4 regions of the Caballeronia sp. GAWG2-1 genome follow, and region 2 is predicted to be linked to each of the others. Evidence: predicted binding sites of a transcription regulator. Region 2 holds the regulator's gene; each other region holds the start of a gene.
The links. The regulator FliA, encoded in region 2, starts transcription of late flagellar genes. The targets are predictions, from matches to a motif close to CTAAAGTTTNNNNNNNNNNNGCCGNTA.
Positions count from the first base shown of each region.

Region 1 (7,162 bases), on a different contig from region 2:
GTGCTGCACACGCGATTCGCGGTTGAGCGCGGCCACGTCGACGATCAGCGCGACGCTGCCATCGCCCAGAATGGTCGCGGCTGAAATGCCGTGCACCTTGCGATAATTGGTTTCGAGATTCTTCACGACCACTTGCTGCTGGCCGACGAGTTCGTCGATCAGCATGGCGAAGCGCCGGCCTTCGGTCTGCATGATGGTGACGATGCCTTGCGTGGGCTCGGTGCGCGCGTTCTCCACGTCGAACACGGCATGCAGCGCCACGAGCGGCAGATACTCACCGCGCACGCGCACCACGCGCTCGCCGTTGGCGACCGTGTAGATGTCTTCGGCCACCGGCTGAAGCGACTCCATCACGAAGTTGAGCGGCAGAATGAAGATCTCGCTGCCGACCTTCACCGACATGCCGTCGAGAATCGCGAGCGTGAGCGGCAGCACGATCTTGGTGGTCGTGCCCGCGCCTTCACGCGACTTGATTTCGACGTGGCCGCCCATCGACTGGATGTTGCGCTTGACCACGTCCATGCCCACGCCGCGGCCGGAAATGTCCGTCACCTGTTCGGCGGTCGAGAAGCCCGGCATGAAGATGAGCTGCCACACTTCCTCGTCGCTCATCGACTCGGAAACCTGCATGCCCTGCTTCTGCGCCTTCGCGAGAATCTTGTCGCGGCGCAGGCCCGCGCCGTCGTCGCTGACTTCGATCACGATGTTGCCGCCGTGATGCGCCGCCGACAACACGAGCTGGCCGGTCGTCGACTTGCCCGCCGCGCGACGCGCTTCCACGGTTTCGATGCCGTGATCGAGCGAGTTGCGCACGAGGTGCGTGAGCGGATCGATGATGCGTTCGATCAGGCTCTTGTCCAGTTCGGTCGCCTGACCGAACGTGACGAGTTCCACGTCCTTGCCGAGCTTGCCCGCGATATCGCGCACGAGCCGGGGGAAGCGGCTGAATACGTAATCCATCGGCATCATGCGGATGGACATGACGGCTTCTTGCAGATCGCGCGCATTGCGTTCGAGCTGCGCCATGCCGTTGAAAAGACGGTCGTGCAATGCAGGATCGAACGTGCTCGTCGTTTCCGCGAGCATCGCCTGCGTGATGACCAGTTCGCCCACCAGGTTGATGAGCTGATCGACCTTCTCCACGCCGACGCGAATCGAGCTGCCTTCCGCCGATGCGGCCGCTGCCGGACGCGCCTTTTTATCGGCATCGTTCGTATTGGCGTTGGCCGGTTTCTGTGACGGTTGGGCGGCAGTCTCCGGGACCGCCGCCGTCGCCGCTTGTTGTTTTTGTTGCGCCGTGGATGCAGACGCGTCAAGCGCCTGCGATGCGTCCGGCTGTTGCTGTAGCGCGTGATGCGCCGCCGTTGCCGGCGGTACTTCGACGGACGCGGCCGGCGACTGCGCCGACTGATCCGCCGCATTGCCACGGCCGATTCCGATCTGCGATTCATCGATCACGAAGCAGCACACGGCCACGATGTCGTCGGCGCTCACGTCCGACTCGAGCCAAAGCACGAGTTCGGCGTCAGTCTTCTTTTCTCCGACGATACTTCCCAGGTTACCCAGCTCCTCGGTCAAAGTCGCCAGGTCCTTCTCGCCCACCCCCCGTAGCGTAATTTTCAGGTGGGGTCCTGCTTCCGCTGCCGATGCTGCCGCAGCGGTTCCTGCAATCGGTGCGCCGTCCGTGACTTCGAACGCGCCGTCCCACGTGCCGTCGTCCTCGATCGCTTCCGCAGCCTGCGCGATGACATGCGCGGGCGGAGCGTTCGGGCCTTCGTAGGCGGGTTCGTGTTGTTGCGCCTTCTCGATGACGGCGGCGGCTTCTTCTATCACCGGTGCCGCCGGCGCTTCCGGGTCTTCGTGCTTCAGACGCTCGAGCTTCGCGCAGATCGCGGCCGCCGCGGCCGCATCCGGCTCGGCGCTCGCGCGATACGCGGCGAGCTGGTCCGAGAGCACGTCCTTCGTCGCGAGGAAGGTATCGATCATGTCGCGGCGCAGAACGAGTTCGTTGTTGCGCGCGCGGTCCAGAAGCGATTCGAGGATGTGCGTCGTTTCCGTGAGCGCCGTAAAGCCGAAGGTCGCCGCGCCGCCCTTGATCGAATGCGCCGCGCGAAAGATCGCCGCGAGGTCTTCCGGATCGGGATTCGCAATGTCCAGAACGAGCAGCAGCTGCTCCATCTGCGCGAGCAGTTCGTCTGCTTCGTCGAAGAAGGTCTGATAGAACTGGGTAATGTCGAGTGTCATGCTTGAGTCACCGCAGAAATGCTGTTCAGTCGCGTTATTCGGTCGAGGTTTGCTTCGTCTTGCTCAGTGCTGCTCTTCGGGTTCCGACAGTGCCGCCACCAACTCGGTCAAGAGCTCGGGATCGAGCGGCTTCTGAATCCAGCCGGTCGCTCCCGCCGCGCGCGCCGCGTCCTTGAACGCTTCGCTGTCCTCGGTCGTCAGCACGAGCACCGGCGTTGCCTGGTAGGCGTGATTCACCCGCAACTCCGCGATCAAATCGAGCCCGCTCTTGCCGGGCATGTGCTGGTCCGTCAGGACGAGATCGAAACGCTCGGCGAGGGCCCATTCGAGCCCTTCGTTGCCGTCCGACGCGACGGTCACTTCGTAGCCCGCCGTCGTCAGCGTGGCGGAGAGAATCTGCCGCATGGCGGCGGAATCGTCGATTGCCAGAATGTTCTTGATCATGTGTGTCTCTTGCGGTCTTGCCGGGTTGACGGCTAAAACGTGTGGAGTCTTGAGAGTCTTTCGCGCGGATTTCGCTTTTATTGCGGTCGCGCTTGGAATACGGGCGCGAGTTTGTCCAGCACGGGAGCCGCGCCCGCCGCGTTGTCGAATGTCGCGGGCGGCGCGCCGTCGTCGCGCAACATGGCGCTCTCCGCGCGCCGGTTGAGCACGATGATGCTGATGCGCCGGTTTTCCGGGTCCATCGCGTCCTTGCGATTCAGGTTCTGCGTCGATGCAAGCCCGAGCACGCGCAGCACCTTCGCTTCGTCCATGCCGCCGTAGATCAGCTCGCGCCGCGACGCGTTCGCGCGGTCCGCCGATAGTTCCCAGTTGCTGTAGCCCTTGTCGCCGCCGGCGTACTTCACGGCATCCGTATGTCCTTGCACGACTATTCGATTGGGCACGTCGTTCAGCGTCTTGCCTATCTCGCGCAAAATGTCGCGCATGTACGGCTGCACGGAGTCGCTGGAGAGCGCGAACATGGGCCGCTTCTGGGTATCGACAATCTCGATGCGCAAGCCCTGCTGGGTCGAATCGATGCGTATCTGCTGCCTGAACTGGCGCAAGGTCGGGTTGGCCTCGACGGCCGACATGAGCTTCACCTGGAGGTCGTGCAGGCGCTCTTGCTCGCGGCGTTCGATCTCGCCTTCGGCTTGTCTCAACGCGGCTTCATCGGGTCTTGCCGACGAACGCACCGCGAACGGCGTATTGCCTTCGGTGGTGCGCACCGTGCCGGGCTCGGGACTCGACAGATCGCGCCCGCCGCCCATGATGATGCTGGAGTCCATGCCGACGGTCTTGCCGCCGACCATCGCGGCCTTGAGCGGCGTGTTGAAGTATTCGGCGATACCGCGTCGTTGCACCGGCGAAGTCGAACTCAGAAGCCACATGAGCAGGAAGAACGCCATCATCGCGGTCATGAAGTCCGCGTAGGCGAGCTTCCACGCGCCGCCGTGATGTCCCTTGCGGCCCGCGACGATTCGCTTGATGAAAATTGGCCGGTCTTTGTCGGGTGAGCTCATGGCGTCGTTCCTCGCTTCACTTCGCGCGGACGCGGCGCACGTGTTCTTCCAGTTCGGAGAACGACGGGCGCTCGGTCGAGAACAGCACCTTGCGGCCGAACTCCACCGAGATGGCGGGCGCATAGCCGTTCAGACTCGCAAGGATCGTCACCTTGATGCACTGAAACATCTTGGTCTGCTCGGCCACGCGCTGCTCCGCCACCCCCGCGAGCGGGCCGATGAAGCCATACGAAAGCAGAATGCCGAGGAAGGTGCCGACGAGCGCCTGCGCGATCATCTCGCCGAGAATCGCGGGCGGCTGATCGGCGGAAGCCATCGTGTGCACGACGCCCATGACGGCCGCGACGATACCGAACGCGGGCATGGCGTCGCCCACTTTGTGCAGCGCTTGTGCGGGCGCTTCGCCTTCGGCGTGATGCGTCTCGATTTCCTCGTCCATGAGGCTTTCGATCTCGAACGCGTTCATGTTGCCGCCGACCATCAGCCGCAGATAATCCGTCAGGAATTCGACGATGTGCTCGTCCGCGAGAATCTTCGGGTACTGACCGAAGATCGGGCTTTTATGGGGATCGTCGATATCGCTTTCGAGGGTGAGCGTGCCTTCCTTGCGCGCCTTGGCGAGCAGGACGTAGAGCAGACCCATCAGTTCCATGTACACATCCTTGTTGTACTTGGAGCCCTTGAACAGCGTGGGAATGACGCGCAGCGTCGACTTGATCGTCTTGATGCCGTTACCGAGGATGAATGCGCCGACACCCGCGCCCGCGATCATCAAGATTTCGACCGGTTGCACGAGCGCGCCAAGGTGGCCGCCTTCGAGCGCGTAACCGCCGAATACGGACAGCAATGTCACGAGCGTTCCAACGAAAATCAGCACAGTCGAGTCCTCAAGGTAGTTGCGGGATGACCGCCGTTATGTGGGTTTACGGCACGGCAAGGGAAAACTTTGGTGCATGACCGGGAGGTGAGGCAAACGCTAAAACCCGCGTGGGATGGGGCTCTGACGACATGCGGCGCAATGGCGCATGGCGCGCGGGGAAGCTACGGTGCGAGTGCCTTTTCGTGCGCGCGATGGCGGCGTATAGCTCTTCGCGATAAGCCAGTTGTTCGTGGTTAAAGACGAGTTGACCGCGAGACGTGCGTCGATCTGGCAGCGAGGCGGCTCACTGCATGGGTCGCCTGTCAAGGGCCGCAGACGTATGCCGACCAACTTACGAGGTGTTGGCACGGCGGCCGCTCGTCCGATCGGTTCATGCCGGCTGCGCGCCGTTGCGTTCGGTCAGCGCTGTGAACGTGGAACGCAAACGCCGCCGTGATCGGCTCGAATCAACGCGCAGATCAGCCGGCTTCTATCGCCAATGCATCCGCGAGGAGGGTCGCGTCCGGCGCGGCGCTTTTGTCCGTTTCGTCGAGGGAAGAAAGGATGGCGTGATCGTCGAAGCGAAAGCGGCACAGCAAATGGCTCGACGACGCCACCCTCACCGCCTGCGCGGGCGAAAGCGAAGCCAATAACTGCGCCACGTCGTCCGAAAGCGCCAGCCGAGCCATGGCCGAAGCGCGGTCCGCAAGCAATAGCTGCTGCGCCAGAAGCAAGTACGCGAGATTAAGCTCGCGAATCTCCGCGAGCGTGGTGGTTGTGCTGGCCGTCATCTTTTCCCCGAATCGATACCCGGCTCGTCAGGCCGTGCGGGAAACGTTTGCTCGGATCGCTCTGGATTGCGGCGATTCGGCCCCGCTCATGGTGTGGATTCGATTGTCGATGAGGCTTCGAGCGCGCGCCAATCGGATAAATCGACCGATTTACCGACGGAAAAGCCCGCGACGTCGTGTAAGAAAAATTCCTACGCGAAATAGTTGAACGGCTGTTTGAGCGAATCGGGAGCACCAAACTCAACTATCGGCTGCTTTTCATCTGACTTGACACGCTGTGAGCACGAATCGCCCCGTGCCATGCGCAGAACCGGCCCATATGCGTTAGGCCCGATCCGTGCTACTTCAATGCCTCGCGGCAATGCCCTGCGTGCGTCGAATTCGTCTACGTCATTGATATCGATGCACTTTTTGACTTCGTAACAGCCGTTGTTTCGCGCTGTAACAAGGTTAAGCGTTTGAAAAATGAAGTGTAATGCCGCGCTCGATCCCGATAATGAGCAGTAAGGGATAACCCGGTTGAACAGTTTCTTGTCCGGGCCAGTCTCGGGCGGCGTCTTCTACACGAACGCGGCCCGCCCGAACGGCATGCGTCGAGCGCTCGACCGGAGCGTGACTGCAATGCCTTAAATAACAGGAGAGTCACGTTATGCGAATCGCACAAATTGCACCGTTGCACGAAGCAGTTCCCCCGAAGTTTTACGGCGGCACCGAGCGCGTCGTGTCGTATCTGACCGACGCACTCGTCGACCTCGGCCACGATGTAACTCTGTTCGCCAGCGGCGATTCGCAAACCAAGGCGACTCTCGATGCGGCCTGGCCGCGCGCGCTGCGCCTCGACCCGACCGTGCGCGACGCGCTCGCGCCGCACATGCTCCTGCTCGAAACCGTCCGCCGCCGCGCGCATGAATTCGACGTGCTGCACTTCCACCTCGACTACATGCCGTTCCCGCTGTTCACGCAGATGGACACGCCTTTCGTGACGACGCTGCACGGCCGTCTCGACCTGCCTGAACTCCAGCCGATCTTCAACACGTTCACGAAGGCGAACGTGATTTCCATCTCGGACAATCAACGCACGCCGCTGCCGCAAGCGAACTGGCTGAACACGGTCTATCACGGTCTGCCGGAAGATTTGCTCACGCCGCAGCCGCACAAGAAGCCGGAATACCTGGCGTTCCTCGGCCGTATCTGCCCGGAAAAGCGCGCCGATCTGGCCATCAAGATCGCGGCGCAAAGCGGTTTGCCGCTGAAGATCGCAGCGAAAGTGGACAAGGTCGACCAGGAATATTTCAAGTCGACCATCGAGCCGCTCTTGTCGCAGGCGCATGTCGAGTTCATCGGCGAGATCAATGAAGCGCAGAAGCCGGAATTTTTGTCGGGCGCGAAGGCGCTGCTATTCCCGATCGACTGGAACGAGCCGTTTGGCCTCGTGATGATCGAAGCGATGGCATGCGGCACGCCGGTGATCGCGTTCAATCGCGGCTCGGTGCCGGAAGTGATCGATCATGGCGTGACCGGCTTTATCTGCGAAGACGTGCAAGGCGCAGTGGGCGCGCTGCATCGGATAGATGAGCTATCGCGCACGGAAATCCGCGCGCAGTTCGAGCGCCGTTTCAGCGCGAAGACCATGGCGCAAAATTACGTCGATAGCTACACGGCCATGCTTCAGGCGGCGAAGCGTCCGGTGCTTCGTCAGGTCGCAGTGGGCTAATACGCGACGCGCCAGACCTTAGGTATCGCTCAAAAAAACCGCCCGACAA
Region 1 is NZ_JALQDD010000002.1:102,667-109,828, reverse strand. Features, by position in the region: gene cheA (chemotaxis protein CheA) at 1-2,244, opposite strand, end outside; gene NCR98_RS00875 (response regulator) at 2,308-2,688, opposite strand; gene motB (flagellar motor protein MotB) at 2,766-3,749, opposite strand; gene motA (flagellar motor stator protein MotA) at 3,766-4,626, opposite strand; gene flhD (flagellar transcriptional regulator FlhD) at 5,088-5,399, opposite strand; gene NCR98_RS00855 (glycosyltransferase family 4 protein) at 6,049-7,113, shown strand.
Region 1: a site for FliA is predicted at 4,673-4,699, ahead of motA (flagellar motor stator protein MotA). Genes of this name have one in related genera too.

Region 2 (7,162 bases):
GCGCGAAGTCCTGCGTCGCCTCGGCGGTCCAGCCGCTGCCGCCCGCGATCACGAACGGCGTCTTCGCATTGGCGAGCAGTTCGCGCACGCGCTCGATCTGCGCCTGCGACGGCGCCGCCGCGACGCGCTGATAGCGCGGCACGGGCGCCGCCGCGTCGCACGCTTCGGTCAGCATGTCTTCGGGCAACGCCAGCACGACCGGGCCGGGACGTCCCGCCGTCGCGACATGGAACGCGTGGCTCAGATACTCCGGCACGCGGCGCGGATCGTCGATTTGCGCGACCCACTTCGCCATCTGCCCGAACATGCGCCGATAGTCGATTTCCTGAAACGCCTCGCGATCCATGTGGTCCCGCGCGCATTGGCCGATGAGCAGGATCATCGGCGTCGAGTCCTGGAAAGCGGTGTGCACGCCGATGGACGCGTGCGTCGCGCCCGGCCCGCGCGTGACGATAGCCACGCCCGGACGCCCCGTCAGCTTGCCGACCGCCTCGGCCATGTTTGCCGCGCCGGCTTCGTGGCGGCAGACGATCGTCTGAATCTGGCTGGTTTCGTCGTGCAGCGAATCCAGGACGGCGAGAAAGCTCTCGCCCGGCACGCAGAACACGCGTTCGATACCGTGATGAACGAGCGCATCGACAACCAGACGCGCGCCGGTGGTCTGGCCATGAGAAGCGGATGCCATGCGAACAAGTCTCCTTTGTCAGTGAGCATCGGTGAGCCCGGGTTTCGAGCCGCAGACCGTAGCTTACGCCGCTGGATGGGACTCTGGCTGATGCAGTCCGGCCGCCTTGGCGCGCGACGCGCCTGCCGCCGCGCGCCTCACAGCGGACAAACCGCCAAGCGACATCTCTCGTCCCGTCGCGTCGATCGTGCCAGACCGGCATTTTTTCCCGCATGACGCGCGACGCAATCCGCACGGCCGGGTTGTTTCCATCAGTCGAAATACCCCTCTTTCACACCCTTTATCCAGCGATAGGCCCGAAGTGATCTTCGCAATAATGGCTTCACTGAAAAGCGGGCACGGAAATAACCAAAGGGTGCTCGCCTCGCAAATATCGCTGCATCTATCCTCATCGGGGGCCAGTTTGAACATTCGTAAATTCATCGGCGCGAACAGTCGTGACGCTCTGCGCCAGGTCCGTGAAGCGCTCGGACCCGATGCCGTGGTGTTGTCCAACCGCACGCTCGACGATGGATCGGTGGAAATCGTCGGTGTCGCGGATAGCGATCTCGCTTCGATCTCGCCCGCGAAGGCCGCACGCGAACAAGCAGCCGCCGCGCCGTTCGCCAGCGCCACGCCGCGCGCCGCGCTTGCACAAGCCGCAGCCGCCGCGATGAAGCAGCAGGCCGCCGCTCCCAGCTCTCCGATGAACCCTTACGCCAGCGGCGATGTTTTCTCCTCCGTCTTCGGCAACACCGCCGACGCCGACGATTTCGACGAGCAAGCCGACGAAGAGCGCATGGAAGCACCGCGCACGATGGCCGATTCCAATCCGTGGTTGATCGAACATGCGCGCCGTATCGCGCAACAGGCTTCGGTGCCGTCGAACCGGCCGCTGACGCCGTCTGCCGCAATTGCACGCGGCATGGGCGTGCCGGTATCGGTCAAGGCAGCCGACGCACCGCGCCAGCAAGCGCCGCGTGCACAAGCCGCCGCGCAGCCGGTTGCCGCCGCGCCTGCCGCACCCGCTGCGCAAGCGCACGCAAAGATCGAAACGCCCGACTGGGCGCGTGAAGCCGCGCAAGTCGCCGCACGCCGCGCCGCACAGAAGATCAACGCAGCACCGCAAGCCGCCGACGAAGCGCCGGCCGCATCGGGCAATTTCGAAGGCTTGCCGGCTAATGCCGCAGCCGTCGTGACCGAAGCCATCCGCACGCGCATGGAGCAAGTCGTCAACGAAACGGTGATGAACGAACTCTCGTCGATGCGCGAGATGATGGAAGAGCACTTCTCGGGTTTGCTGTGGGGCGACCGCCAGCGCCGCAACCCGACCAACTCGGCCTTGACCAAGCGCCTCTTCGCCGCCGGTTTCTCCGCGCAACTCGTGCGCATGGTGATCGACAACATGCCGTCGATGGAGAACGTGGAAAACGCGCTCGAATGGGTGCAGCAAGTTCTCGAATCGAATCTGCCGGTGATGCCGAGCGAAGACGCGTTGATGGAACGCGGCGGCGTGTTCGCGCTGATGGGCCCGACGGGCGTCGGCAAGACGACGACCACGGCAAAGCTCGCGGCGCGCTGCGTGATGCGCTTCGGCGCCAGCAAGGTCGCGCTCCTGACGACGGACAGCTACCGGATCGGCGCGCATGAACAACTGCGCATCTTCGGCAAGATTCTCGGCGTCTCGGTGCACGCGGTAAAGGACGGCGCTGACCTGCAACTCGCGCTCTCCGAACTGCGCAACAAACATATCGTGCTGATCGACACGATCGGCATGAGCCAGCGCGATCGCACGGTCTCCGACCAGATCGCGATGCTGTGCGGCACGGGTCAGCCGGTGCAACGCTTGTTGCTGCTGAACGCCACGAGCCACGGCGACACGCTCAACGAAGTCGTGCAGGCTTACAAGAGTGCGCCGGACCAGCCGCCGCTCGCGGGCTGCATTCTGACCAAGCTCGACGAGGCGACCAACCTCGGCAGCGTGCTCGATACGGTCATCCGCTACAAGCTGCCGGTGCATTACGTATCGACCGGTCAGAAGGTGCCGGAGAACTTGTACGTCGCAACCAAGCGTTTCCTCATCAAGAGCGCGTTCTGCATTCCGCGCGATGGCTCGCCTTTCGTGCCGCAAGACGACGATGTGCCGGCGCTTCTGTCCGCACTGTCCGCACGCGCCACGACCGAACTGCATGGAGTCCATTTTGGATAAGTTCGTGCTCGATCAGGCTGAAGGCCTGAGAAGGCTGCTGACGCGCGCCAGTTCTCGCGTGGTGGCTGTAGTGGGCGGACCGGCGGGCATCGGTTGCACGTCGGCGGTAGTGAACCTCGGCGCGGCGTTGTCCGTGCATGGCAAGGATGTGCTCGTCATCGACGAGCGGCATAACGCGGGCTCGGTCAGCCGCATGGCGGGTGTGGATGGCGCGGGCGCGCTCTCGGCGGTGATGTCCGGCCGTCGCGAACTGCAGGATGTCGCGGTGCGCACGCCGATGGGTTTTTCGCTGATCGCCGCACCGCGCGATGAACGTATCAGCCACGACGCGGCGCAAGCACGCGCGCTGCTCGACGGCCCCGCGGATATCGTGCTGATCGATGCGCAACTCGATCGTAATGGCGCGCTCTCGTCGCTCGCGGCGCAGGCGCATGACTTTCTGATAGTGACGCGGGTAGCCGCGTCGGCGATCACCGAGGCGTATGCGTGCATGAAGCGCTTGCACTACGCCCACGCGATCGGCCAGTTCCGCGTGCTGATGAATCACGTGCAGGACGCAGCCGATGCAGCGGTCGCGTTCGACAACCTCTCGGGTGTCGCGAGCCGTTATCTGGCCGTTTCGCTCGTGCAGGCAGGGTATGTGTCCGAGGATGCGCGCGTCGCTCGGGCGAGGGAGCTCTCTCGGTGTGCGGTGGAAGCGTTTCCGGCTACGGCCGCGGCGCGCGACTACCGCTACATCGCAGCCGAGCTGCTGCACTGGCCGATGCGTCCCGCGCCGTTTTCGCGCGGCGACGAAGCGAGCCAGTACGACGCGCACATTCCGGTTGGCGAGTCTGGTGAAAGCGGACGGAAAGCGGCGCACCGAGCGGCGGCGTTTTCCGATCATGCAATGAGCAGCACGGCGTCGATGTGATATTGAAAGGTGAACAGGATGTATAACGCCCAAGGCAAACTCTCGCAGTCCGACGTGCTTACGAAATATGCGCCGCTCGTTCGCCGCCTCGGACTCCAGCTCGTCGCCAAGATGCCGGCGAGCGTCGATCTCGACGATCTGATCCAGGCCGGCATGATTGGCCTCCTCGATGCGGCTAGCCGCTACAAGGAAGATCAGGGCGCCCAGTTCGAAACCTACGCAAGTCAGCGTATTCGCGGCGCCATGCTCGACGAGTTGCGCGCCAACGACTGGTTGCCACGCAGCATGCGCAAGACATCGCGCGAAGTGGAGTCGGCGGTACACAAGGTGGAACAGAACCTTGGCCGTTCGGCCAGCGAGACCGAAGTCGCCGAGCACATGAAGATGCCGCTCGACGAGTATCAGTCGATGCTGCAGGACTTGCACGGCAGCCAGTTGATCTATTACGAAGACTTCGACCGCTCGGCGGACGACGAGCCGTTCCTCGACCGTTACTGCGTCGATCGTTCGGACCCGCTGTCGGCGCTTCTGGACGACAGTCTGCGCGGCGCGCTGATCGAAGCCATCGACAAGTTGCCGGAGCGCGAGAAGCTGCTCATGAGCTTGTACTACGAGAAGGGCCTCAACCTGCGCGAAATCGGCGCGGTGATGGAAGTGAGCGAGTCGCGCGTGTGCCAGTTGCATAGCCAGGCCGTGGCGCGTTTGCGTGCGAAGCTGCGGGAACAGTCGTGGACTAGCGTCGAGGCTTGAGTTCCGAGTTGTAGAGGCGCGCGAAGCCCCGAACCGGGGCCGCGCGCTTTTTGCTTTTGCCTTTGCAAAGGCGCTCGAATGCGCGCGGATGGGCTCAATGCATCTCGAAGTCGCGCGCCTCGGCGAACACCGTCTTGCCTTCGCCGAGACTCTTTGCGCGATACATCGCGCGATCCGCGGCTCTCAGCACGGCGGTGATATCGGCGTCATGCGCTTCTGCCGCGCTCGACAGCAAGCAGGCGCCGATACTCGCCGATACGCTCACTGGCCGCTCCTGCACCAGCGTGAGGTCGGCGAGCGCCGAATGGATGCCATCGGTGAGCGTGAGCACCGCGCTGCGATCGCGCATGTTGCGCGCGAGCACGACGAACTCGTCGCCGCCCAGCCGCGCGATGGTGTCGGTCTTGCGCATGCGCCGTGCAAGCAATTGCGCGAACGACTGCAACAGCACGTCGCCGACCGCGTGACCGTAGGTATCGTTCACGCCCTTGAAGCCGTCGAGGTCGATCAGTAGCAGTGCGCTGGTATTCGCGTCGGCGGCTTCGGGCGCGGACATCGCGCGATTCACGGTTTGTTCGAGCGCGTAACGGTTATAGAGGCCCGTGAGCGGGTCTGTCGATGCCTGCCGCGCCAGCACGCGATTCGCGCTGCCAAGCCTGTCGACCAGCACACTCAGATACACCGACGCGCCCAGCACGCTCAGCGCGAGCCCGAGCGCGGCGGCGCGGTTTGCCACCCACCACGGTTGCCACAACGCCAGCGCGACGATCGCGACGAGCGCCATCGCGCACGAAATGGCGAGCGTGCGCTTGCCGTAGCGGCATCCCGAGCCGATCAGAAACCAGAACACCACCCACAGCAGCGGCAAGGCGAGCGTGCCGCAGAGAAAGAGCATGGCGCCGAGCAACGCCTGATCGAGGATAGTGGTGATGACGAGCCGGACGTTGGACAGCGCCATCATCCGGCTGACGAGCAATAGTGTGATTGCACCGTAGGACACGTAGAGCGCGATCAACCGCGTGATCAGCGACGCGTTGGCCGAAGGGTGCCGCCACGCATACACCGCATAAGCCAGCAGAACTGCCGCTCCCATCCCGATACGCAGCATGGCTTGCTCGCGTTCGGGATTCCGGTTGCCGGACCATGCGAAGGCATAGGCCCGGCGTGCCGGTTGATGCGCCTGCTCCATACTGAACCCCTGGTGGTGATTTCTTGCTGTTATGGTCTTTTGCGCGTGTCTTTGCTGTCGCGCTTTTGTCTTATTGCGGCCCCGTCGCGATGTTCGTCTCCGACGACTGGTATTTTGCAACGTTTTGCCAAGCTGCTGTGAATCGTGTAAGAACGCATCTCGGACAGATGATTAACGGCGTTTTCTGCGGATGCTTCAGTGCTATGAGCGACGACTTTTCTCTCGCTGGCGAATGGCTGGCGGTGTGTAATGGCGATGACGTGCCGGCGGGTTCGACGCGAGCGTTCATCGTCGCGGATGAGCGCATCGTCGTATGGCGCGATGCCGAAGGTGTTGCGCATGTCTGGCGTGACTACTGTCCGCATCGCGGCGCGCAACTGTCGCTGGGGGCGGTGACGAACGATCAGCTCGTGTGTCCCTATCACGGCTGGCGCTACGACACGCTTGGTCAGTGCGTGCTGATTCCGTCGAATCCGTCGCTTCGGCCTTCGAAACGCGCGTGCGCCACCGCGTTCGTCGCCGGGGAGAAATACGGCGTCGTGTGGATGTGCTTCGGCGAGCCCGCGCACGCGCTCGATTTCTTTCCCGAAGCCGCCATTCCGGGCGGACGGCGCATCAACCTTGCGCCGCAGACGGTGAAGTCGTCCGCGCCGCGTGTCGTCGAAAACTTCCTGGACATGGCGCATTTTTCGTTCGTGCACGTGGGCATTCTCGGCGAGGATGCGCATACCGAAGTGCCGGACTATGAAGTCGTGGAAAGCGCCGACGGACTCGAAGCGCGCCAGTGCCGTTTCTGGCAGCCGGCGGGTTTACCGGGGCAGGGCGGCGCGATGATGGATTACGTTTATCGCGTGAAGCGGCCGCTGGTTGCGAAGCTCACGAAGATGGCGTCGGGGGCAATGGGCGCACTGCATATCATGCTGGTGGCGTCGCCCGTGACGCAGACCGAGACCCGCGCGTGGCTCGTTTCCATTCACGAAGACGAGACTTCGCACAGCGACGAGGAGCTGTACGACTTCAACATGGAGATTCTGCTGCAGGACACGCCGATCGTGGAGTCGCAATGGCCGAAGCTGCTGCCGCTCGCGCTCGATGCGGAGTTGCATCAGAAGTGCGACCGGATGTCGGTGGCGTATCGGAGATGGTTGGCGGGGATGGCGTTTGGGTGGGAGACGACGAGCGCGTGATTCGATGGCCGGTAAGCCACCGCATCAAACACGCTTGATGAGTCGACCCAGCACGTTCGCCAAGTCGCCGCCGGGCAGGCGGATGCCGAACTCGTCTTGCAGCACGGTCATCAGTTCGTCGGTGCAGGAAATCTGACGGCGCTCGGCGACCGCATCGAGATGATGGACGCCGTAGTTGCCATCGACGAGACTCTTGCGTCTTCCCTCGTCCGTGCGCGCAACGACCAATTGCGACGCAAGCGGTGACGCC
Region 2 is NZ_JALQDD010000022.1:74,156-81,317, reverse strand. Features, by position in the region: gene NCR98_RS13380 (thiamine pyrophosphate-binding protein) at 1-685, opposite strand, end outside; gene flhF (flagellar biosynthesis GTPase FlhF) at 1,089-2,873, shown strand; gene NCR98_RS13370 (MinD/ParA family ATP-binding protein) at 2,866-3,786, shown strand; gene NCR98_RS13365 (RNA polymerase sigma factor FliA) at 3,805-4,536, shown strand; gene NCR98_RS13360 (GGDEF domain-containing protein) at 4,631-5,725, opposite strand; gene NCR98_RS13355 (Rieske 2Fe-2S domain-containing protein) at 5,929-6,912, shown strand; gene NCR98_RS13350 (arylamine N-acetyltransferase family protein) at 6,937-7,162, opposite strand, start outside.

Region 3 (7,162 bases), on a different contig from region 2:
CGCTACGTTGACAATCCACATTGAGGCGTTCGGAAGAGCGAGGGAGGGACGCAGGTGCTTTCACGCGCGGGACGAGTCTCGAAGGCGAGTCGGTGAGCCGCCTTCGGTGCCCTATGGTAGTGGCAACGTACCAACGAGATAATGACGCGAAAATGGCGATTTCGTCATCTTGCGTGGAATGAAAGGCGTGCGTAATCCTAAGCGCTCGAAAGGAAAGCCGGCAGCGCGCAATGGAAGGTGAACGTAATCGGAAAGTACGTCGATGCATCGCGCGAAAGGCAATGCGAGTACCGCAGTGAGACGGCGCGGGATCGCTTCAATTCAGCGGAAGCCGCGCTGGCCTCGTTCGGAATGGCGTGACTGTCGAGTGGCGTTATTGCGGAGTCTGGCCGAGCGGCGTGGTCGTCATGGTCGGTTGTCCCGACGCCGACGAGCCTTCCGACGATGCGCCATACGACGGGTTCGAGACCTTCTGTTCGGCGGCCTGGATATCGTTCGGGTAAAACGCATCGCGCTCCGACGGGTTGTAGCCGGCTTGTTCGACCTTGACGAGATCCTGTCTGACCTGTGCACGGGTGAGTCCTTCGCTTTGAGCAAAGGCGGCAAGTGGCGCTGCGGCCAACGTAACGATAGCGATGCGAGCGAGTAGTTTCATGGCGAACTCCCTGAAAAGTTAAGGACGATTCGCGGCGTGCGGTTTCGTGGTTTCGAGCGTCATGAAACTCGTTACACCCACCACCGCCACGGCACCGATTCTATGTCTCGCACCGTGACGAGATGCTGGCGGTCAAATGGCGCTTTGGTCAGATTGAAGCGGGCGCTGTCACAAACGTTTTCGCCTGTGGCGGCAAGCGCCCGATGATAGACTCGCGAGCTTCGAGCGTCCTGTAAGACAAAGGCATGGTTCGTTTCAGTGACGCTCGCTTTCGTTCAAACATCTTTCGTTCAAACATCGACACCGGGACCGTCAATTGCCGTTCAAGCTGCCGACCACGGCCACCGCGCCATTCTGTCCGTCTGAAGTCAAAGGCTCCGTCGCCGTCGCGCCTGGCGCGTCGTTCTGGAAAAAGCTGCTGCAGTTCGCGGGGCCGGGGCTGCTCATCTCCATCGGTTATATGGACCCGGGCAATTGGGCCACCGATATCGAAGCCGGATCGCGCTATGGCTACGACCTGCTTTTCGTGGTCGTGCTTTCGAGCCTTGCGGCGATGGTGCTGCAATGTCTGTCGATGCGCCTCGGCATTGTCACCGGACGCGATCTAGCGCAGCTATCACGCGAACGCTACGCAAAGCCCGTCGCTCATGCGCAATGGGCGCTCGCCGAACTCTCGATCATCGCGTGCGATCTCGCCGAAGTGCTCGGCGGTGCGCTCGCGTTTCACTTGCTATTCGGCTGCTCGCTGATGTGGGGCGTGATCTTCACCGCGTTCGATACGCTCATCGTGCTCGGTCTCAAGGGCAAGAACTTTCGCGATCTCGAAGCCATCATGCTGGGTTTGATTGCGACCATCGGGCTTGGTTATATTGTCGAGCTCGTGCTCGTGAAGCCGCATTGGGCTTCGGTCGCCGCAGGTCTCGTGCCTTCGATCAGCCTCTTCTCGCAGCGCGAGCCGCTGTATCTCGCCATCGGCATTCTCGGCGCAACCGTGATGCCGCATAACCTCTATCTGCATTCGTCGATCGTGCAAACGCGCGTGGTTCAGCGCGATAAGAAGAGCCTGGCGTCGGCCATCGGCTTGTCGCGCATCGACACTATCGTCGCGCTCGTGCTTGCGTTGCTCATCAATGCGGCAATTCTGATTCTCGCGGCATCGGCGTTTCATGCGACAGGGCATACGCAAGTCACCGAGATCGAAGATGCCTACAAGCTGCTGGCGCCTATCGTCGGCACCGGGCTGGCCGCGGTTCTATTCGCGGTGACGCTATTCGCTTCGGGACAAAGCTCGACGTTTACCGGCACCATCGCGGGCCAGGTCATCATGGAAGGCTTCCTGCACTTGAAGATTCCGTGCTATCAGCGGCGTTTCATCACGCGTGCGCTCGCGCTCGTGCCCGCGCTGATCGGCGTGTATGCGATGGGCAACGGCGCGGTCGGCAAGCTGCTGGTCGCGAGTCAGGTCGTGCTGAGCCTGCAATTGCCGTTTGCATTGTGGCCGCTCATTCGCATGACGAGCGATCGGACGCTGATGGGCGAGTTCGCCAATGCCATGACCACGAAGCTGCTGGCGTGGCTCTTGTTCGTCGTGATCAGCGTGGCGAATGTGTGGCTCGTCGTGCAGACCGTGAGCGACTGGCTTTCCTGAGCGCATGAAAGAAAGCGCCATGCACGCGTGATTTGTGCATGGCGCATCTGTCGATGTAGCCTGGAGGTTACTTGACCACCGCTGCCGGCGCGGTCGATTTCGCCGCCACGGCCGCCGGAATCGCGGTTTCGGGAGGCAAGGTCTGATCCACCGTCGTGCGGCCGCCATCGCGGAAGAATGCCTGTTCCGCAGCCTTGTTCAGCACGAGAATACTGATACGGCGGTTGGTCGGTTCGTCGGCAACGTCCTTATTGAGCGGCAGTGCATCGGCGAGACCGCGCACCTGAAGAATCTTGCTTTCCTTCATGCCGCCGCTGACCAGCGCCCGGCGCGCGGAGTTGGCACGCTCGCTCGACAGCTCCCAGTTCGAGTAGCCCGTCTGATTGCCGGAGTAGGGCACGGCGTCCGTGTGACCGGCGATAGACACGCGGTTATCGACGTCATTCAACGACGCGCCGATATTCGTGAGAATCGTCGTCACATAGCTTTCGAGCTTGAAGCTGCCCGACGCGAACATGGGCCGCTTGAGCGAATCGACAATCTCGATACGCAAGCCTTCGCTCGTGATCGCGATCCGAATCTGATCCTTGAACGCTTTCAGTGCAGGCGTCTGTTCGATCAGCGCTTGCAGCTTCTGCTTCAGTTGCTGCAGGCGCTGCATGTCGTCCGCGGCGACAGCGGCACGCGCGATTTGCGGCGGCACTGGCTGCGTCTGGCTCTTCTTGCCTTCGCCGGGACGCGTGCTCGACAGATCGCGTCCGCCGCCTGGAATCACGCTCGTGTGCGCGGATGCGCCGCCGTCGTTGCCGAAGAGCGCGGAGAGCGGTGTGTTGAAGTAGTCCTCGATGCCTTCCTTGTCGTACTTCGACGTGGAGCCCAGCAGCCACATCAAGAGAAAGAAGGCCATCATCGCGGTGACGAAGTCGGCGTAGGCAATCTTCCATGCGCCGCCATGATGACCGTGTCCGTGCGCCTTCTTCTTGCGGCGCACGATGATGGTCGGCGCGAGCACGGATTGCAGCGGATCGCGTGAAGGTTTCTCAGCCATGAACGTGTTTTCCGGTAATGAGCGCGAGCGGCTTTAAGCGGACTTCGGCATCTTGGTGGCGCGCACGGCGTCGTCCAGTTCCTTGAAACTCGGACGGTCCGCCGTGAAGAGCACCTTGCGGCCAAACTCGACGGCGATGGTCGGCGCGTAGCCGTTCATCGACGCGAGCAACACGGACTTCACGCACTGGAACGGCTTGGCTTCGGCCGCGCCCTTTGCGTTGAGCAAGTCAGCGAGCGGTCCGAAGAAACCGTATGCGAGCAGAATGCCCAGGAAGGTTCCGACGAGCGCACCCGCGATCATCTCACCGAGCACGGCGGGCGCTGCGCCGACCGAGCCCATGGTGTGCACCACGCCCATCACCGCCGCGACGATACCGAACGCCGGCAAGCCGTCCGCCATCTTCTGAATTGCGTTACCGGCAATCGCGCTTTCGGTGTGATGCGTTTCGAGTTCTTCGTCCATCAGGTCCTGCATTTCCATCGCGTTGACGTTGCCTGCGGACATCATGCGCAGATAGTCGACGATGAATTCGAGCAGATGATGATCGTTCATCACGTGTTCGTACTTCTGGAACACGGGGCTGGCTTCGGGAGCATCGACGTCGGCTTCGAGCGCCATCATCCCTTCCTTGCGGGCCTTTTGCAGCAGCTCATAGAGCAGCGCGATCAGCGCAAGGTATTTCTCTTTCGTGTACGCGCCACCCTTGAAGGCCTTCGGCAGACCTTGCAAGGTCTTCTTGAGCGTCGCGGTCGGATTGGACACGACGAACGCGCCGATTGCCGCCCCGAAAATACACAGCAGCTCGAACGGCTGAACCAGCGCCGCCAGATGCCCGCCGACGCCGATAAAACTCCCGATCACCGAACCGATGACCACTACCCAACCGATAATGACAAACATGATCTCTCCGCAAGAAGTCAGGGCGTCGCGAGCACTGCGAGCTCGACATGAGACACGCACGGCACGCGAAACTTTATTGGCTTGTTGATGGCTTTTAACGGCGCGGACCACCCGAGATTTAGGGTTACGCGCGCAAAGATTTCTGCGCAATGGTTTGCGAGGTAAATGTTACGACCGCATTCGACGCAACTTTGACCGGTCATTACGCGTCAGGTAATGGATCGCGGATGGACGAATCGACTAACATCGGCGGCATGAATTCGACTTTTGCGTTCGTTGCATCGAGTGTCGCGCCGCCCGCGACGGTCGGCGCGCTGTTGCGTGAATGGCGCCAGAAACGGCGCATGAGCCAGCTCGACCTGGCTGGCGACGCTGAGGTATCGACGCGTCATCTGAGTTTCATCGAATCAGGGCGATCGTTGCCGAGCCGCGAGATGCTCATGCGCCTGGCCGAGCAACTCGATGTGCCGCTGCGCGAGCGCAATACGCTTCTGATGGCGGCGGGTTATGCGCCGCTATATCGCGAACGCCCGTTCGCCGATCCGCAACTCGATGCCGCGCGCCGTGCCGTCGAACTCGTGCTCAAGGGACACGAGCCGTATCCGGCGTTGGCCGTCGATCGTCACTGGACGATGATCGCTGGCAACGCCGCCGTGTCGGCGCTGGTTGCGCTCGCGGCGGATGCGTCGCTACTCGCGCCGCCCGTGAACGTGCTGCGCTTGTCGCTGCATCCGCAAGGCTTGGCTCACGCAATCGAGAACTGGCACGAATGGCGCGCGCATCTGCTGGCGCGTGTGCGTCGGCAGATCGAGGTTTCTGGAGACGCCGCGCTCGCCGCGCTGCTCGTGGAACTCGAGGCGTATCCAACGCCGCCGCATGCCGGCAAGGCGAGGAGTGCCGAACTCGATCCCGTGGTCGTGCCGCTGCGCCTTTTGACGCCGCACGGCACACTGTCGTTTCTGAGCACGACGACGGTATTCGGCACGCCGGTGGACATCACGCTATCCGAGTTGGCAATCGAGGCCTTTTTTCCCGCCGACCAATTTACGGCTACCGCGCTCGCGGAGATGTCGTTGCGCTCACGGCCATCAGCTTACAAAATTGAACCTGACGACGCGGCGCGAATCAATGAATGAGCACGCGGCGTTTTAGCGAAGCGGCTAACCATGGCTTTTGTCCAACCAACGCGGAAGACAGCGATGATTCAAACATTCGAACAAGTAATCGGCGGGCAAAGCATGCAGTTCTGCGCGAGTATCGCGGACGGCGGCGGTCCCCGGCGCGTCATCATCAGCCGGGCGGATTCGGCGGAATCGCTCGTGATCGTGGAGGCGGGCGGCATTATCGGTGCCATCAAAGCGGAAGTCGAGGCGCCGGATACGTTCGTCGCGGATGCCGTGAAGCGGGCGCAGGAGGAAGGCTTGATCGAGCGCGCCCTGCAGACGGGTGCCGTGCAAACTACGAATTTGTAATTCTGGTTTAGACGGCAACAACGCCCGCGCGGCGATCTTCGGTCGCGCGGGCGTTGTGCTTTCTGTGTTTGGAAGATAGTGCGAGCCAGACAGCGCGCTGCTTAGGCTCTCGGCCTGCTGTCTCTGCGGTCAGTTAGGCGTGACCTCGACCGGCGCCGGCATTCAGCGGAGTCGCGCGATCTATTTCACGAAAGCAGCGCCGCTCGAACAACGCGCGCCTTCAAAGGCGCGGCTGCCCATTCCTCGGATCGGCGGGAACGAGTGGCGTCGCTGAATCCGGGCCATCGGGCATGTCCGGATCGTCGGGGTTCGGCGCCGCGTCGGGGTCGAGCAGCTTGTCCGGGTCCGGTTCCATCGGCTCTTCGGGTGAGCGGGGCATCGTCGACATGATGGGGTGTTCTCCAGGGTATGCAGTTCGTGTGTGACCGGCACGGTTTCGTCGATGCCGGGCGTCCCTCATGCGTCTGCAACGCGCGTTCCCGAGTCTCGTCGCATTATTCCGTCGCCTGCCGTGCCGCGCTCATCGGGCGATTGCCACGCGCATCGCGCACGAGAAACCCGCTGAAGCAAGCGCAGACTAGGAGCGCGACGGATATGCCCGCCGACCAGCGCACCGCATCGACGATCTGCGCCGTTGCCGCGCCGCCTTCGCCATGTCCCGCGAGCGCGCCGAATGCCGCCACGCCGATTGCGCCCGCCGCCTGCCGCGCCGTATTCAATACTGCGGACGCCGTGCCCGCGCGCTCCTGACCGACCGTGCCGAGAAGCGCGGTGGTCATTGCCGGAACCGCGACGCCCATGCCGGTTGGAATCAGGAGGAACGGCACGATGAGCGCGAGCGTGGGCGTGTGGGCATCGACGAAAACGAGCGCCGCGAAACCGGCGGCGTCGATGAGCGCGCCGGCGATCATCGGCGCACGCGAGCCGAAACGCGCGACGACCGGTCCGCTCGCCAGATTCGACAGCAGAAAGCCGCCCGTCAGCGGCAGAAAAGCAAGACCGGTCTGCAAGGGCGTATGTCCGAGCACGCGCTGCAAGTACAAACTCAGCACGAACACCATCCCATAGTAGGTAAGATTCACGCCGATACCGAACACCACCGCCGCGCTGAAGGTGCGCTCCTTGAAGAGCGCGAGCGGAAGCATCGGCGAGCGTGTGCGGCCTTCGATCACGACGAACGACGCGCCCGCCAGCAACGCCAGCGCAACCCCGCCGAGCACGAGCGGATGCGTGAGTCCGAGCGGCCGCATCTCGATGACCGCGCCGACGAGCGCCGTGAGCGCGATCACGGCAAGCGCCTGACCGGGCAGGTCGATACCGCGCGCGCCGCGACCGCTTCCAGGTTGCGCGGGTGTTTCGCGGACCCACGCGAGCGTCGCCGCTATGCCCGCCGCACAGATCGGCACGTTGACCCAGAAGATGCTGCGCCAGCCGAA
Region 3 is NZ_JALQDD010000026.1:91,726-98,887, forward strand. Features, by position in the region: gene NCR98_RS15600 (efflux RND transporter permease subunit) at 1-21, opposite strand, end outside; gene NCR98_RS15605 (DUF4148 domain-containing protein) at 374-655, opposite strand; gene NCR98_RS15610 (Nramp family divalent metal transporter) at 972-2,303, shown strand; gene motB (flagellar motor protein MotB) at 2,371-3,351, opposite strand; gene motA (flagellar motor stator protein MotA) at 3,385-4,254, opposite strand; gene NCR98_RS15625 (helix-turn-helix domain-containing protein) at 4,509-5,390, shown strand; gene NCR98_RS15630 (hypothetical protein) at 5,454-5,726, shown strand; gene NCR98_RS15635 (hypothetical protein) at 5,947-6,114, opposite strand; gene NCR98_RS15640 (MFS transporter) at 6,221-7,162, opposite strand, start outside.
Region 3: a site for FliA is predicted at 4,350-4,376, ahead of motA (flagellar motor stator protein MotA). Genes of this name have one in related genera too.

Region 4 (7,162 bases), on a different contig from region 2:
GTCGCGGCGGCGAATATCGTGTTCGAAGTCGCGGTCGCGCAAGGCATGAGCGGGCCGGCAATCGAGAAACTGGCCGCCGAACTGCGCGATGCGACAAAGTCGCGCGAAGGCATCACGGCGCCAAACGGCCGCACGACGCCGACGCCGCAGGAAGTACAGCAGTTGCATGCGCACTTCAATGGCGGGCGACTCGAAGAAGCCGTGGCGCTCGCGAAGACCCTGACGCAGCGCTTCCCCACTTTTCTGCTGGGATGGGAAGTCATGGGCGTGGCCCAGGTTCGCCTGATGGACCTGCAGTCGGCCATTCCCTCGCTACGCCGTTATCTGCAATTGAAGCCGGATGGAATCGACGTTCGCCGAATCCTGGCCGACTCCCTGCGCCTCTTCGACAAGTTCTTCGAAGCGGAAGCCGAATGCCGGCGCATGATCGAGCAGGACCCGAACTATCCGGAAGCGCACCGCATTCTCGGCGTGACGCTGCGCTCGTTGATGCGCCTCGACGACGCGCAAGCTGCTTGCCGTCGCGCCGTGGAACTCGCGCCGTTGTCGGCGAAAGCGCACGAAACGCTCGGCGTGGTGCTGATGGACCAGACGCGGTTCGACGACGCGGAGAAGCATTCGCGTCGCGCGATCGAACTCGATCCAACTTGCGACAGCGCGCACGAGAACCTGTTGTTCTGCTTGTCGCACAAGGAAGAAATCGACCGGAAGGCGTACTTCGAGCAGCATCTGTACTTCGCCGAGCAATGCGCGAAGCCGCTGCAATCGACGTGGAAAAAGCATCGGAACCAGCCGGACCCGAACCGCTGCATTCGCGTGGGCTTCGTCTCGGGCGACTACAACCAGCATCCGGTGGCTGTCTTCATCGAGCCGGTGTTCCGCTATCTCGTAAACGATCCCAGCGTCACGGTGCACGCGTACTACAACCGCTCGGTGACCGACGAGGTCACGCGCACGCTGCGCGATATCGTGCCGCGCTGGCACGACGTCTCGGGTTATAGCGATGCCGCGCTCGCCGACAAGATTCGCGCGGACGGCATCGACGTGCTGATCGATCTTTCGGGGCACACGGCCTATAACCGCCTGCTGACTTTCGCGCGCAAACCCGCGCCGATCCAGGCGACGTGGATGGGCTATCTCGGCACGACCGGCATGACCGCGATGGATTACTACATCGGCGATCGCCACTATGTGCCTGAAGAACAGATCGACGGTCAGTTCGTCGAAAAGCTGGCTTATCTGCCGGCGTATGCGCCTTTCAAGCCCTCGGAACATGCGCCGGCGCTCAACGCGTTGCCCGCGCTCACCAACGGCCACATCACTTTCGGCAGCTTCAACCGCTTCAACAAACTGCGTCCGCGCACCATCGCGCTGTGGTCGGAACTGCTGCGCGCGGTGCCGGATGCGCGCATGTTGATCGCAGGCGTGCCGCGCGACAACAGCCACACGATTCTGATCGATTGGTTCGAGAAGGAAGGAATCGATGTGAGCCGGCTCGAGTTTCGTCAGCGCTCGTCGCTCGTGCGCTATCTCGCGCATCACCTCGACGCCGATATCGCGCTCGACACGTTCCCTTACGCGGGCGGCGTCACCACCATGCAGGCGCTGTGGATGGGCGTGCCCACGCTCACCTTGCCCGGCGAACTGATCGCGAGCCGAGGCAGCACGTCGGTGCTTTCCAACACGGGCCTCGGTGACTTCGTGGCTCGCGACCGCGCGGACTTCGTCGCGAAGGGCATCGAATGGGCGGGCCGGGTCGAAGAACTCGCGCAGATCCGCGCCGGCATGCGCGAGCGCTGCCTGCAGTCGCCGGGGTTCCAGCCCGACACGGTGGCCCGCGCGCTCTCCGCCAGCATGCGCCAGATGTGGCAGCGCTGGTGCGCCGGCAAGGCTGCGGCCACGTTCGACGTCTGAAGCGAATTTTTAACGAAAGAAGTCGCTCCGTCTGCCGTTAAAGCTCTCAGACGGGGCATTCAAAAACCGCGAGCATCGGCAGCAGAGCCCCGCTGGGCAAGCTTTAGCACGGATTTCCAGGTATTTATCAGGCAAATCGAAACGAGCACTAAAGTTTGCCTAGCACGGGCCGAAAACCTAAACAAGCGGCCAAACAAACAAACGACGGACGCTTCCGCCAAACGATGGCGTTATCAACTCAGATAAATGCGCCAGGCCTCATCGGAGAAACAAAATGATCGGTATCAATAGCAACATCAACTCGCTGGTCGCTCAGCAAAACCTGAACGGCACGCAAAGCGCACTGTCGTCGGCAATCACGCGTCTTTCGTCGGGCAAGCGCATCAACAGCGCAGCAGACGACGCAGCTGGCCTCGCAATCGCTTCGCGCATGACCTCGCAGATCAACGGCCTGAACCAAGGCGTTTCGAACGCGAACGACGGCGTGTCGATGGTTCAGACGGCTTCGAGCGGTCTGTCGCAGATCACGGACAACCTTCAGCGTATCCGTCAGTTGGCCGTGCAAGCATCGAGCGGCTCGCTGTCGACGGCTGACAAGACCTCGCTGCAACAAGAAGTGACGCAGCGTATCAGCGAAATCAACCGTATCTCGTCGCAAACCACGTTCAACGGCACGAACCTGCTCGACGGCACCGCCGGCAGCAAGACGTTCCAGGTTGGCGCGAACGTCGGCCAGTCGATCACGATCGACCTCGGCTCGGCAGCAAACGTCTCGGCTCTGTCGCTCGGCGGCAGCAACCCGCAGAAGGGCACGGTCATCGGCACGGTCGACGGTCTGAGCCTGGGCGACACGGGTGCATCCGCAGCTTCCACCGCGGCAACGATCACGTCGGTCAACGTCATCGCTGACGGCTCGGGCGGCTACACGTTCACCGACCAGGACAACAAGGCGCTCGGCAGCTCGTTCGCCTCGTCGAACGTGTTCACGGGTCTGTCCGCAGGCAGCACGAGCATCAGCCTGAACAGCACCAACGTTCCTTCGGCAACCGCAGCTCAAACGTCCGAAGTCGGCGCGCTGACCGCGAACAACACGCCGCCGCAAGTGTCGCAAATCGACATCAGCAAGGCGAACGGCGCATCGTCCGCAATCGAGGCAGTCGACAACGCACTGGATGCAGTGAACTCGCTGCAAGCTCAGTTGGGCGCTGTGCAGAACCGCTTCAGCTCGGTTGCCGCTACCCAGACCGCGCAGTCGACCAACCTGTCGTCCGCTCAGTCGCAGATCACCGACGCGAACTTCGCGCAAGAAACCGCGAACCTCTCGAAGGCTCAGGTTCTGCAACAAGCTGGTATCTCGGTTCTGGCGCAAGCGAACTCGATGCCCCAGCAGGTTCTGAAGCTCCTCGGCTAAGCATCGCCGACGCAGTAACCGGCGCGTCTCGATCACGGCGCGCCGGCGACGTACCCAGGGAGGCTTGCCTCCCGATTTGCATTTCCGCCAGAGGCGCCTTCATGACGAATCGCCTGCTGACGGCGCAGTAAAACGCATCTTCAACCGCTCACGGCAAGAAGCCAGAAACGGAGCCATACATGTCCACGGTAGCAACCACTTCGGCATCCACGGTCGATCCGACCAGCGCCGTCCAGCAGGCCGCGCAGTCGATCATCAGTGGCTCGACCAACTCCACGATGGATGTGAACTCGCTCGTCACCGCCATCGTCAACGCGAAGGTCGCCGGACAGACGGATGCGCTGACAGCCAAGCAAACCAAGGACAACACCCAGCTCACCGCGGTCGGCACGCTCAAGTCCGTGCTGTCGCTTTTGCAAAGCTCGGTGAGTTCGCTCGCGGACGGCACGACGCTCGGCGCCTTCACGGCGACCGGCAGCGGCAAGGGTCTGACCGGCACGGCCAGCACCGGCGCGGTCGCGGGCACTTATTCGGTCGCGGTCAGCAACATCGCCACCTCGCAATCGCTTACCTCCACCGCGTTCACCAGCACCGCGCAACTCGGCACGGGCACGATGAAGCTGTCGGTGGGCGGCAAGGACATGTCGATCAGCATCGACTCTTCGAACAACACGCTCGCGGGCATTGCGTCCGCGATCAACAAGGCAAGCGGTAACCCCGGCATCACGGCGGCGGTCGTCAACGGCACCGATGGCGCGCACCTCGTGCTGCGCTCGGCGTCGACGGGCCAGGCCAACGGCATTACCGTGGCGGTCACGCCGAACATGCAGTCCGACGGCACGACGCCCGACGACAACGGTTTGTCCAAACTCAACGTGGCATCGACGTTGAGCGCCGCCACGACAGACTCGAACGGCAATGCGGTTCCGGCGCAGACGGCCATCAGCTCGTCGAACTGGACGCAGACGACGGCCGGCATGGACGCCAACTTCACCATCGCGGGCACGCCTGCCAGCAGCTCGACCAATGCGGTCACGACGGCGCTGTCCGGCGTGACGCTGAATCTCACGTCGGATGCGGTCGGCACGACCCAGACCTTGACCATCGCGCAGGACACGGCCACGCAGAAGACGGCCATCGATGGCTTCGTCACCGCGTACAACAACTTCATCACGACGGCCGCGTCGCTGACTTCGTTCGACTCGACCCAGGCAGCCGGTTCGCAAGGCGGCGCGCTGCTCGGCGACTCGATGATGAACACCATTCGCAACGCCCTTTCCAGCACGATTGCCAAGGGCGTGGGTTCCGGCACGAGCCAGGTGAACCTCGCATCGATCGGCATTACGCTGCAACCGGACGGCACGCTCAAGACCGACGAAGACGCGCTGACCGCAGCATTGTCGAGCAACTCGGGCGCGGTGGCATCGCTCTTCAATTCGAGCACGGGCGTAGCCGCGCAACTGAACAACAGCCTGACCGGATTTCTCGCGACAGGCGGTATCGTCGATACGCGCACGACCGCGCTCACCGCCGATCTTTCGAGCATCACGGACCAGCAAACCGCGCTCGCTTCCTACACGGCGCAATTGACCACGACCTACAACGATCAGTTCACCGCGCTCAACACGCTGATGTCGCAGATGGCGACGCAGGGCAGCTACCTGACCGCGCTCTTCGGCGGCACCAACAGCGCGGGCGCGCTGGCAAGCAACAAGTCGTAAGGAACGATCATGAACCAGCAAGAAATGATTCAACACGCCTGGGCACTGACCGAGGCGATCGAAGCAGCGGTCAACGAAGAAAACTGGGCGCGCGCGGCCGAACTCACAGAGGCGCGCACGCCGCTCCTGATGGCCGTGGAAGCGAATCAGCCGGCTGAATCGCTCGCGACCATTCGCCGGATTCAGGCGAGCATCGAAGCAACGATGGGCCGTGCGAACGCCGCGCAAGCCATGCTGTCGACGGCGTACCGCAAGTCGATGGATCAGGCGAAAGCCGCCGGACGATATCAACAAGCCGCGCGCTTCTAAAGTTTTTCCGGCACGCGCCGATAACCTTAATAAGAACAACGAGAAGAACGCGTCAGACATGACGCGGCGCTTCGCTCTTGATGCCCGCCTCGCGCGGGCATTTTTTATTTGCGTCGCTCGAAGGCTTCAGCGGCCGAGGGTTAAGGTCAGATAAGCCGCGTACAAGATGCCATTGCCAAGCAATGCCCACAACACCACGCCATTGCCGCGCGCGTTGAAGCGCAGCCATGCCGCCGCCGCGAGCGTGATCAGCACGCCGGTCAGCACTTCCACGCGCGGCTCCCACGGCGTCAGCATGATGCCGATGCCCGGCAGCAAGGTGCCCTGAAATACCATCGCGCCTGTGATGTTGCCGAACGCGAGCGTATCTTTTCCGCGTCGCGCCCAAAGAATGCTGTTCACCTTTTCCGGCAGTTCGGTCGCAATCGGAATGATGATGAGCGAGAGCAAGAGCGGCGATATGCCAAGCGCCGCCGACACGCCTTCCACACCGTGGATGAAGCCCTTCGCCCCGCCGACGAGCAGCACGATGCCGATCAGGAACTGCAGCATGATCGACCCGATACCGTTCGGCAAACCCACGCGGGTGATGAAGAGACGCTCGGGCGCTTCCGTGCCGTGTCCGCTTTCGACAAGACTCGCCGATGCCTTGAACGTGGTGATCACGTAGATCACGTATAAGCCGACGAGGCCGACCGCGAACATCGCCCGCACCTGCCACGCATGATGCGGCACGAACATGGCGCCGGCCGCAATCAGGAACGCGACGAGAAAGAAGTTCAGGTCGCGCGTGAAGCCGCTGCGCTCGGGCATGATCCGGCCGCGCAAGCCACGCGATTTGATGACCGCGAGCGTCATCAGGAAAGTGGAAAGCGTCGCGAGCATGAGTGGCGCGCCGAGAATGGCGCCGACACCGATTTCTTCGTTAACCGAACGGCTCGCCGTGCCGCCCAGCAGCGCGATGATCGGCACGGTCGTTTCCGGCAGCGCCGTGCCGACCGCCGCGAACAGCGATCCAGTCACGCCCTCCGATATGCCGAGCCGTTCGCCGAGATGTTCGAGCGCATTGGTGAAGAGTTCCGATGCGATGAGAATGACCGCGAGCATCAACGCGAGTTCGACGAAGAGCATCGTCATGCGGCACCTCGCGGGAAACGATGCAACGCGCATGCGCGAATGAGCGCGCAGCGAGACAGGGATTTTTGTAGTTGTGGGGACACGATGATTCCACGGTCGGACGTTCAGCGAACCACGATGCGCCATGCGCCGTCCGACCAAGAACGACAAAGCGCATCGATGGTCTCGCCAAACCGCCGGATGCGACAGCACCGACCGGTCGAACGCGCCACGGCAGCAAGGCCGAGGATGTTGACGCGTTCTCCTTCGCTGATGGAAGGAAGGCTACTCCCCAAAGACCGGGGCAGTGTAGCCTGAGCCGCCCGGTTCGGCAACCCGCACGGCGCGTTCGAGGCATAAGCGTATGCGCAACGATTCGTTGTCGAGCGGCGAGCGCTTCGCTAACCTAGCCGCGCGGATGCGCTACTTGCTCGCCACACGCGCACAGGGTAAAACCAGCCACAAGAACAATCGTAATGTGACCAGCCGGGTCACGGGAGATCTCATGCGCAACACACTTTTCGCTGCCGCCATCGCCGCGACGTTCGCCGTCGCGCCGCTTATCGCAATGGCCAAGCCGCTCACCATCTGCACAGAATCGAGCCCGGACGGCTTCGATGTCGTGCAGTTCAATTCGCTCGTCACGACCAACGCGTCGGCGGATGTCATCTTCAACACGCTCGTGTCATAC
Region 4 is NZ_JALQDD010000002.1:87,808-94,969, reverse strand. Features, by position in the region: gene NCR98_RS00805 (tetratricopeptide repeat protein) at 1-1,914, shown strand, start outside; gene NCR98_RS00800 (flagellin) at 2,189-3,325, shown strand; gene fliD (flagellar filament capping protein FliD) at 3,505-5,046, shown strand; gene NCR98_RS00790 (flagellar protein FliT) at 5,056-5,355, shown strand; gene NCR98_RS00785 (sodium:calcium antiporter) at 5,482-6,492, opposite strand; yybP-ykoY riboswitch at 6,624-6,777, opposite strand; gene NCR98_RS00780 (ABC transporter substrate-binding protein) at 6,977-7,162, shown strand, end outside.
Region 4: a site for FliA is predicted at 2,063-2,089, ahead of NCR98_RS00800 (flagellin). Genes of this name have one in related genera too.